DNA from 2 places in the Pseudarthrobacter sp. MDT1-56 genome. Region 2 is predicted to be linked to the other one. Evidence: riboswitches for the same ligand, from Rfam matches in the RefSeq annotation. Region 2 holds a riboswitch; the other holds the start of a gene.
What was found. Region 2 has a riboswitch for cyclic di-AMP ahead of AC50YC_RS08565 (NlpC/P60 family protein). Riboswitches for the same ligand answer to the same signal wherever they lie in the genome.

Region 1 (4,972 bases), on a different contig from region 2:
GGGACCGGCAACTGGCCCCCTTCCGCGCCGACCTGGCCGCGATCGAACAGATGCTCAGCAAGCGCAACGCCGAGGGCGACTCCGCGACGGCCGCGGCACTGCGCTCCTTCCGCGATGAAAGCCACCGGGAGATTGAACGCTGGACCTCGGAACTCTCGGACGGAACCATCACACCCGAGACGGCCCTTGACCGGCTGCGGGACGCACGAACCCACCTCTCCGAACTGCTCAAGAACCACGCCGATACCGTGATTGCCGGCTACACCAAGGACGAGAAGGAAGCCAGGCTCATGCGCAAGGAGATGGAGAGCGCACAGGCCGGGAGCAAGGCCAAGTACGGGCGCACCTACGAACCCAGCATCCTGGGCACCGTGTACCCCGCGTATTACTTCTTCTCCGTGCCGACTTTCAACTCCGGCTTCACCAGCGGAGTCAGCAGTGTCAGCAGCGCCCGCGGCGGAGGCGGAAGCACCACCGGCTACGGCAGCAGCGGCGGCAGTTTCTCCGGCTCCGGCAGTTCATCGAGCTTCTAGCGGGATCAGGCGTCCCTGCTGCGTTCGACGACGAAATCGCCGCCGGGGAACAGGATGGTCTCGTGGCCGTCGTCAAACCTGACGTGATAGGGCGGGGCCCCGTCTGCCCCCTTGACCTCCAGGATTTCCCCGTGCCGGTCCGCTGACTCGACCGTGGTGCCACGGATGATGATGCGGTCTCCCTGGGCTGCTTTCATGTCGTTCACCTCCTTTTCCAGCGTACGGTTGTGTGTCCTACCGGGGAACGGTCACTGTCGTCAGAAGAGTCCGGCGGCGACTGTGCCGGTCAGTTCCTGGAAGACGCGGGTGCGGGCAGCCTCCGCGTCCCGGCCCAGCGTGTAGACGACGAACACGTACGCCCGGTCCCCTTGCACCAGGATGCTCGCGTCGTGCAGGTAGCCGTTAAGGAGTCCGTACTTGTGGAAGACGCTGACATCCGCGGGTGCGGCGGCCGGGATCAGTGATTCGTAGTTGGTTTTCTGCATGTAGGACAGCAATTGGGCGGTGTTGACCGCGTTGAGCAGCCGGCCGCTGTACAGCTCGGACAGAATCTGTGCCATCTCCGCCGGAGTCAGGCTGTTCACGGTCCGGTCATAGGGAATGCCGATCGAGGCGGCATAGTTAGTCAGTCCCGTGTGGCCCACGGCGGCGAGGATCAACGCCCACGACTCGTTGTTGCTTTGCTGGACCATTTGCCGGATCTGCTGGCCGGCGGTGGATGCCCCCATCGGGGTTCCCAGCGAGGCCTTGCCGGTTTCCACCAGATGGTAGTAGGCGGCGGCGGCGAGGATCTTCCCGGTGCTCGCGGCCACGAACTTGGTCTTGACCCCGTATTCGTGCACCGCCCCGTCAGCCACATCGATCAGGGCAACGCCCACCTGGTAGCCGCTGTAGGCCGCGATCACGGCGTTGATTTCCGCGTCCAGCGCCGGCCCGATGGCGGGCGCGGCGGGCGTGACGGCGGCGGGTGACGGCGTCGGGGGTACTGCCGTGGGCGTTCCGCCGCTCTCGCTCGAGCCGGCGGCGGACAACGGGTCGGCTGCTCCGGCGGAACCTGCTGGGGCTGACGCGGACGTAGCCGGCGCGGCCCCGGCGTCGGACGGACCCCGGCCCTGGATGGTGCCGTAAACGGCCCCGGCCGTGATCAGGCCAAGAACGGTAACCAGCGCGATCAGGAACTGCGGGCGGATCCCGCCCAAGCGGCTCAACAGGCGCGGCCCGGATCCCTGTGCCGCCTCATGTGTGTGTCGGCCGCTGCTGTAGTGCCGGCCGGGGCCCCAGGATTCCACTAGGCTTCAGCCCCGGGACATCATCGGGGGCGTGACGTCGGCTGACGCCACAGGCAGGCTCTTGGGCATGCGTTTCCTCCGAAAGTAAAGAACCGCGGCGCGGCTTCAAATTTCCTGCATTCTTCTACCGGCAGGGCCTGAGCGCAAGGGGCCACGCCCGCGGGACCCTGGATCAGCCGGCTAGCTCCTGCCGACGGAAACGAAGTTCCCGCTGTGCCCCGTGCAACGGAGAGCCCGTAAAAGGCAGGTCCTCGAGCCGGATCCCGGCAGCTGCGGCGCCGGAAGCCGCCACATTCGGCAAGATGCTGCCGGTCAGGATCACTTTGACACGGCCGCAGGCGGGGTGAACTCCGGAACGGCAATAAGCTGCCGCCCGGCGTCGGACCTTCCCGTCCCCTGCCGCAGCTGCGGGGCGCGGCGTACGCTGGAACCCCGGCCGGCAGTTTCGGAAAGGAGCCCGTGATGCGCAAGGTCATCCTGATGATGCAGGTATCCCTGGACGGATTCATAGAGGGTCCGGACCGGGACCTGAGCTGGCACCGGGTGGATGATGAACTGCACCGCCACTTCAACGATGAACTCCGGACCATGGGCGCTTTCCTGGACGGCCGTGTCAGCTATGAACTGATGGCCGACTACTGGCCGACGGCCGACCAGGACCCCTCAAGCACCCCCACGGAGGCCGACTTCGCGGGGATCTGGCGGGACATGCCGAAAATCGTCTACTCCAGGACCCTGGCGTCGGCCGGGTGGCATACCGAGGTGGTGCGCGACGTCGTCGCCGAGGACATTGCGAGGCTCAAGGAAGAGCCCGGCGGTGATCTGGCGCTGGGCGGCGCCAATCTGTCCGCGTCTTTCAGACGGCTCGGGCTGATCGACGAGTATCGGATCTATGTGCACCCGGTCCTGGTCGGACGGGGCACGCCCCTTTTCCAGGAGACGGACGTGATGACGCCACTGAGGCTGCTGGAGAGCCGTCCGTTCGGCAACGGTGTGGTGTTGCTGAGGTATGCATCGGAGCCGGACCCCGGGCAAGCTGAAGGCCGGTGATCTGCTGCCCCCAAGGCAACCGATCGACCGGCCTTCGACATGCTGTGAGCGGTGCTGCTAGCCGGCGCGGACGAACGTCACGGGACCGGTGGCGGTCAGCCAGGACAGCGGGTGCGTCATGGTGGCGTTGACGCCGTTCATGCCGCCGCTGATGGCCTGGCCGTTGCCGGCGTAGATGGCGACGTGGCCGGACTGGACGATGATGTCGCCGGGCTGGGGATCAGCGACGACCTTGCCGTACTTCATGAAGGCCGTCGGGCCGATGTCACCGACCGCGATACCGGCAGCGTTCAGGGCCTTCTCCACCACGGCGGTGCAGTCCTGCGTGATGCCGATCTGGCCGTACGCGACGGCCAGCAGGGTGGCGTTGACTCCACCGGCCGCCGGGGCGGCAGCGGCGGGGGCGGGTGCGGCCTGGACCTTCACCGTCGCCTTGGCGGCGGCAGCGGGGGCAGGCGCCGGGGCGGGTGCCGCCGGGGCCTTAGCTGCCGGTGCCTTCGGAGCGGCGACAGGCTTGGGTGCCTCGACCACGGGAGCCGGAGCAGTCTCAACGGCCGGGCGCTCGAACGTGATCTGGACGGCGGAGTCCGCCATGACCGGCGCGGAAACCAGGCCTTGGACGTCAACGGACGACGCCGGTGCGGAATCCCGCTCGGTCGGTGCATCGGCTGCATTCGCGGCCATGGCGCCGCTGAGCACCATTCCGGAAGCGGCTACAAGAACTGCGGCCTGGCGGCCGATGGTACCGGCGGCGCGGCGTTTGCTGCGAAGATCGGCGCGTTTGGGCGCACGGGTATTGCTAAAAGTCATTGAAGAAGCCTCTCCCAATGCCTGCGAGGTGAGCTGTCGGATTCGGATGGGAGGCACCCGGCCGCACGCTGGCCCGATCATGACGGGCCGTGCGGCTTCACCCCAAGACCCCTGGAGAACAGCGGGTCAAAATTGGTTTCCCCGTCTCTGCCGGACGTTGCTGCGAGTTATCCCCAAGCCGCGGCAGAGTTAGGCAATCGGCTGGGGAGAGCCCGTCTCGGAAACAACAGGCACCTAACAACGGTAACGGAATGATTACGGAGTGTCACATCGGCACAGTGGCGGGCGGTGGTGACCGGCGTCCGGCCGGCCCCGCCGGACCCCGCCGCGGGCATAGGATGATGCCATCACCGTTCCCCCGAAGCGGAGGCCCAAAATGGACAGTCCCGACGTCATCAGGCACTGTGTCGCCATCTGCCAGCTGAGCAGTCAGCCGCCGGCGGACTTCAATGTCAACACCGAGCTGCTGGTGCTGGAAAACGGGGAGGTCCACGTGTCCACCTGGGACGCCGAACCCCGTGACGGCGGCTTTGACGTGCATGTCCTGAACGACCGCGTGGATGCCCTCGGCTTTATGGTGATCACGGATTGGGAATTCTTCGACGAAAAGGCCTATGCCGTGGTGGAACGCCGGCCGGGACGCTGAGCCCGATCCTCACTGGCGGGGAACCCGGGACACGCCACGGACCCGCTCCAGCAGCCTCGGCGATGGCCGCAATCCCAGCTCGGTCCACAGCAACGAACTGTATTGCCGAAGGTACTCATGGGCGGCAGCGACGTTCCCCTCATCGAGGCAGATATCGATAAGGACGGCGTGCACGGATTCACGGAGCGGCTCGATGGCCTTGGCCCGCAGCGCCGCATCGATTGCTTCCGGATAGCGGCCCAGGGTTCGCAGCCGGACCGCCAGTGCCTCCAGTGCGTGCAACTGCACCTGGCGAAGGCGTTCCCGCTCTATCAGAAGCCAGTCTTCATCCCACTCCGGCAACAGGTCCCCGGTCAGCGGCGAGCTGTTGGTGTCGTCGACCGACAAGTCCCCGCCGGGTGCCAGCAGCCTGGCGGCCTGCGCCCGGCACAACTGGAGATCCGTCACCACGCCGTCGCCGAGCGCCAGTTCGCTTCGGCCCGCAGAAATGAGGGACCCGTGCACCGAACGGATTCTCCACAGCGCAGTGCGGAGGCTTCCGTGGCCATGATCCGCGCTGGAATCCGCCCACAATTTAGCTATTACCGCCTGCCGGGAACATTTCACACCGTCCTGGCGGGCAATTGCAAGAAACGCCAGGACGC
Region 2 (4,972 bases):
CGAGCTGCAGGACCGGCAGCCCGTCCTCATCGGCGGCAATGGTGCCGCTTTCGCTCCGCAGCACGGCCTTAGCCCCGGGAGGAATCAGCCCGCCGGTGACGATCGGGCTGGCCTGGTGCGGAGCCAGCCGCTGGCCGGGTTCCGCGAGGATCCACGGTCCGCTGCCGTTGACGGCCCAGCCGTCCATGGCGGACGAGGCGTAGTGCGGCATGTCCACGAGCGCTTCCGCGTCGGCGGCGAGTTTCCGCCCCAGCGCATCGCGAAGAAGCACGGGGGCGGCGGGGATGGGCGTCGCGCAGTCGAAGGCGAGCTGCCGGGCTTCCTGCCAAGTGTGCGCGAGGTGCCGATGGGGCGCAGGCTCATCCCCCGCGGCAGCTGCACTGCCGTGAGGGGGTTCAGGTGTCATGCCCCGGAGGCTTCGTTGGCTGCGTAGTCTTTGGCCAGTTTGCGGGCAACGCCCATCGCGGCCTGCATTGAGACGGCATCCGTGGCCTGGCCGGAGCCCGAGGCCAGGCCCGCCGCGAAGCCGGCAATAAACGTGGTCAAAGGCGCGGCAGGGCGCACCACGGAGTGCGCCGCCACCCCGGCCAGGGCCAGGACTTCGTTCACGTCAACCTCGACGTCTTCCAGTTCCAGGGCCTGAAGCAGGGCACGGCACCAGTCTTCGAGTGTTTCATCCTGGGTTTTCACCGTTTGCCTCCAAAGTCGAGTTCAGCCGGGGATCCCTGGGCCTTATGCCTGGTCCATGGCTGTCGCGGTGATGGCCGTCGAAGCCGTGGCCGTCAGTCGGCCCGGTCACCCCTAACGCGGAGGCATCGTCCCAGGTATCCACATCATCCGTGGACCCCCTGGGGACGCTGACTTCCCGCACCTCCAGCCTAGCAAGAAGGGCGAATACGGAGGCATTTTCGAGCGCGCCGCGCTGCCTGGCTTCGGCTACGCTGTGTTGTAGCGCAGCCGTGCTATAAAGCCCGACCAGCGGCTGCCGGCGCCCATCAGCGGACACTGCCATCAGCCCGTCGCCCGGAGCGGCTTCCGCAGCGGCTGCCAGCAGCGTTCGGACGGCGGCATCCGCCCGGGGCATGTCGACGGCGAGGACCAGCGTCAGCGCTGCCGCGGCGGGGTGGCGGGGGTCGCGGCTGCGGTGCCGGTCCAGCGCGGCGAGTCCCGCGGCGACGGCTGCGGCGGGGCCCGCAAAGGCCGGCTCCTCCCGGCAGCTCAGCACACCCTCGGGCAGGGTTCCCGGGTCAGGCCCGACGACGGCGACCGCGGCCGCGCCGCGAGCGGCCTGCAGGGCGCGCTCCAGGAGGGTGGCGCCGTCGTGCATCAGACCGGATTTGGGCACGCCTCCCAGCCGGGACGACCTGCCCCCGGACAGAATGACAGCGTCGAATTCCACCGGCCCAGCCTAACTGGCTATAGGTCCTGCCCTGGCGCAGCGGCCGGGGCGCGCCGTGTCAGGCAGCGGATTCCGGCAGGAGGAAGGGATCCCAGGCCGGGGTCGGCTTCTCGAGCTCCTTGATTTGCCAGGTCGTGCCCTTGGGCGGCGCGGGGCTGAAGCCGAGCTTCCAGCCCATTTCCCCCGGGGTGTGGTCGCCTTTGGCGTTGTTGCACCGCAGGCAGGCAGCGACGAGGTTTTCCCAGGAATCCGCACCGCCCCTGGATTTGGGCTGGACATGATCGATGGTGTGGGCGGCTTTGCCACAGTAGGCGCAGCGGTGTCCGTCCCGGCGGAGTACCCCGCGGCGGCTCACGGCCGTCACGGTGTTGTACCGGGGCCGGATGTAGCGATTCAGGAGAATCACCGACGGCCGGCCCAGGACGTCCTGCGGACCGACGACGGGATCGTCGCCTTCCGCCACGACACTGGCCTTTCCAGTCAGCACAAGGACGAGCGCCCGGCGGAAGGTCACAACCGCCAGCGGTTCATATCCAGCATTCAGAACGAGAGTGCGCATCCGCATACCTCTTCACGGCCGCACCCGCCAGGGGCACGAGGGCCGGCTGCCCTCTGCATGGTCGGGCTATGGATCGACAAAACAAGAGTAAACATGGAGATGCCAATTCACCGAATCTTTTTTGCCCGCCCCGCTCGTGTCCGCTGAAGTTCACGTCCTGGCAACGCAAAGGACCCCCGCCGAATGGCGGGGGTCCTTTGTGTTGCTAGCTGTCGCTGTCTTAGCCGCCGACGCGGATGAAGACCGGGCCGGAGCCGACGTTGACGCTCTGCAGGGAGGTGGTTCCACCGTTCCAGCCGCCGTGGACGGCCTTGCCGTTGCCGACGTAAACAGCGATGTGGGCCACGCCCGCGCCGCCGTTCTGGTAGTAAGCGAGGTCGCCCGGCTGTGCCTCGCCGGCGCTTACGGTGCGGCCGAGGGACAGGTAACCTGCCGGCCAGCCGTGGTAGTTGATGCCCGCAGCAGCCAGCGAGTTCGTGGCGAGGGCGGTGCAGTCCTGGCCCACGCCGAGCTGGGCGTAGGCGGCAGCGGCGATCGTGGCGCCCATGCCGCTGGCGACGGCCGGAGCCTTGGTGCTGGCGGCGGTGGTGCTGGCGGCCGTGGTGGCGGTGGCGCCGACCTTGGTGCTGGCGGTCTTGGCCGTGTTGGCAGCGTTGGCCGTGTTTGCTGTGGGAGCCTCCTGGACCTTCACTACAGGCTTCGGGGCTTCGACGACGGGGGCCGGGGTGGTGGTGACGGCCGGCTTCTCGAAGGAGATCGCGATGGTCGAAGCAGCCGAGATGGTCGCCGGGGCGGCCGATTGGACTTCGAGGGTGGAAGCGGAGGTGGACTCGCGCTGAACGTTGGCCTCAGCAGCGTTGGCTGCGATTCCGCTGGTCAGGACGAGGCCGGAGGCAGCAGCGATAACTGCGGCCTGGCGACCCATGCCACCGGCGTTGTCGCCGACGGTCTTGGCAATGACGGCCAGCGAGTTGGTCTTGGTGACCTCGGCGCGGTGCCGTGCGTTTGCACGAGTAGTCATTAAGTTCTCTCTTTCGTGATCCTGGGTCCGCGCTTTTTGGGCGCGGGCTGAGGACGCTCCGGCATCTTGGGGGTACGCCGGATCGCCCCGAAATGGGTTACTTAGCGAAGGGTGTACTGCGAAGACGCGCCAAAAGCGGGAACTGCTTGCAGGTGCATGGCCTGCGGGCCGGACTCAGCAGAGATTGAGTCGGCGGGGTGAGATCCGTTCCGGGCGCCGGCAAGGGCAACGCGGAGGTTGGATTTCAGCGGGCTCGTTAGAGCCGCGCAAGCGCGGTTAAGCGCAGCATTGTGGCGTGAAGACACGAAAGTAGCCTCTCCCAATGCCTGCGAGGTGAGCTGTCGGATTCGGATGGGAGTCACCCGGCCGCGCTGCTTCCTGGGAAGCTTTGCGACTTAACCCCAAGGCCTTCTTTCGAAGGCCAAAATTGGTTCCCCCGCCCCTGCCAGACGATGTAATGCGAACGGACCTTGAGCGGTGGCAGAGCTAGGCAATCCACTCAAGAGCGCCAACTTCGGAAAAGTTGGCGTAGGTCAAACGGTACAGCAGTTGGGGCTCAATGTCACATTCAGATCACGGCGTGTCACAGGAATGCGAGAGTGTCCCATCAGCTCGGTTAGAGCCAGCCGGTCGGATCGACGACTTCGCCGTTGATCATGACCTCAAAGTGAAGGTGGCAGCCGGTGGAGGCGCCGGTGGTGCCGCTCATCGCCACGACACCGCCGCGGGTGACCTGCTGGCCCACCTTGACGCTGGCTGAGGACAAGTGGTTGTAAGTGGTCTCCAGGCCGTTTCCATGGTCGATCACCACGCGGTTTCCGCCGCCGTGGGGATGCCATCCGGTGAAGGTTACGGTGCCGCTGGCGGCCGCAAGGACAGCGGTGCCGCACTGGACGGAATAGTCCTGTCCGCGGTGGAACTCTCCGGAACCACCGGTGATGGGGCTGACGCGGTAGCCGAAGGGCGACGAGGAATTCATTTGGACCAGGGGCGCCCCGAGGCTGCCGGAGGAGGCGGCGCGGGTGATGGAGCCGGCGGACTGGGCGCTCAGCAACTGCTTGAGCTTGCCGTCCGGGTCACCCTGGGTGGTGACGGCGGTGCGGTTGAAGTCAATTTTGGCCTCGGCGGCGGTGACATCCGGCTGGACCGCGGCAGAGACGGATTCGGCGGAGGTCCCGGCGTCGGTGGCCATGACGGGGCCCGTGGCGGGGACGGTGACGGTGAGGACCAGTCCCGTGGCAGCCAGTGCAATGCCAGCTTTTTGGCCGACGCCGCTGGCCGCGGCGAAGTCAGTCACCTGACGGAATGGGCTGCGGCGGCCTCGGCGTTCATCACGGTGCGCGTCGCGTGGGCGGTCTGCCGTGACGGCGACGGCCGGACGCGGCTCCGGAGCGGGACCGTGCGCACGACGGCGGCCCCTGGCGGTCTGGATGGTCAAGAACGGTTCCTCTCTGGAGAGCCTGCGAAGTTAGCTGTCGGATTCGGGTCAGAGAGATCAAAGACCCGGTCCGCTGTGGCAAGCATCCAGGCACAGAGGCATCAAGGGACTTCCCTGCTGGAGAGTGCTTGCCGCTGACGGACTTCACCCCAAGGCTGTTGAACAGCCGGAAGTGGTTCCCCCGCCCCTGCCAGAAGGTGGTTCTGCGTCTGATCCGCTGGCAGAGCTCGGCTCGGATCAGATAACGCTTTGGTATCGGTACTACTGATCAACTATAGGGGATTAAGCCGTGCAGTAATAAATCCGTTATCGACCTGTGCACAACTCATGGGTGGTCCCACGAGTTGCCGGTGATCGGTAGTTAACCGACGGTAACAAAGACGTGGGCAGCCACCTCGGGCGGGAGCTCAAGGGCCCCTTCGATGTCCGGCACGCGCACGGAGATGTACTCCCCCACTCGTTCCAGTGCCACCAAAGCGCCGGGTCGGATGCCGCCCTCATCAAGCTGGACGAGCAGTTCCGGTTCCACCTGGATGGGCTCGGCAAGCCGGTTGA

Region 1: linked by a shared signal. The riboswitch ahead of AC50YC_RS15360 (NlpC/P60 family protein) and the one ahead of AC50YC_RS08565 (NlpC/P60 family protein) in region 2 are both predicted to bind cyclic di-AMP.

Annotation. Positions count from the first base shown of each region.
Region 1 covers NZ_JBWZCK010000011.1:20,848-25,819, forward strand. Annotated here, with positions in the region: gene AC50YC_RS15340 (DUF5129 domain-containing protein) at 1-533, shown strand, start outside; gene AC50YC_RS15345 (DUF1918 domain-containing protein) at 539-730, opposite strand; gene AC50YC_RS15350 (serine hydrolase) at 791-1,741, opposite strand; gene AC50YC_RS15355 (dihydrofolate reductase family protein) at 2,285-2,872, shown strand; gene AC50YC_RS15360 (NlpC/P60 family protein) at 2,930-3,682, opposite strand; cyclic di-AMP (ydaO/yuaA leader) riboswitch at 3,687-3,857, opposite strand; gene AC50YC_RS15365 (hypothetical protein) at 4,059-4,328, shown strand; gene AC50YC_RS15370 (AfsR/SARP family transcriptional regulator) at 4,338-4,832, opposite strand; gene AC50YC_RS15375 (hypothetical protein) at 4,869-4,972, shown strand, end outside.
Region 2 covers NZ_JBWZCK010000005.1:56,051-61,022, reverse strand. Annotated here, with positions in the region: gene AC50YC_RS08585 (molybdopterin molybdotransferase MoeA) at 1-406, opposite strand, end outside; gene AC50YC_RS08580 (DUF6457 domain-containing protein) at 403-690, opposite strand; gene mobA (molybdenum cofactor guanylyltransferase) at 674-1,399, opposite strand; gene AC50YC_RS08570 (HNH endonuclease) at 1,458-1,958, opposite strand; gene AC50YC_RS08565 (NlpC/P60 family protein) at 2,179-2,979, opposite strand; cyclic di-AMP (ydaO/yuaA leader) riboswitch at 3,289-3,458, opposite strand; gene AC50YC_RS08560 (M23 family metallopeptidase) at 3,596-4,417, opposite strand; cyclic di-AMP (ydaO/yuaA leader) riboswitch at 4,422-4,630, opposite strand; gene AC50YC_RS08555 (iron-dependent transcriptional repressor DtxR) at 4,779-4,972, opposite strand, start outside.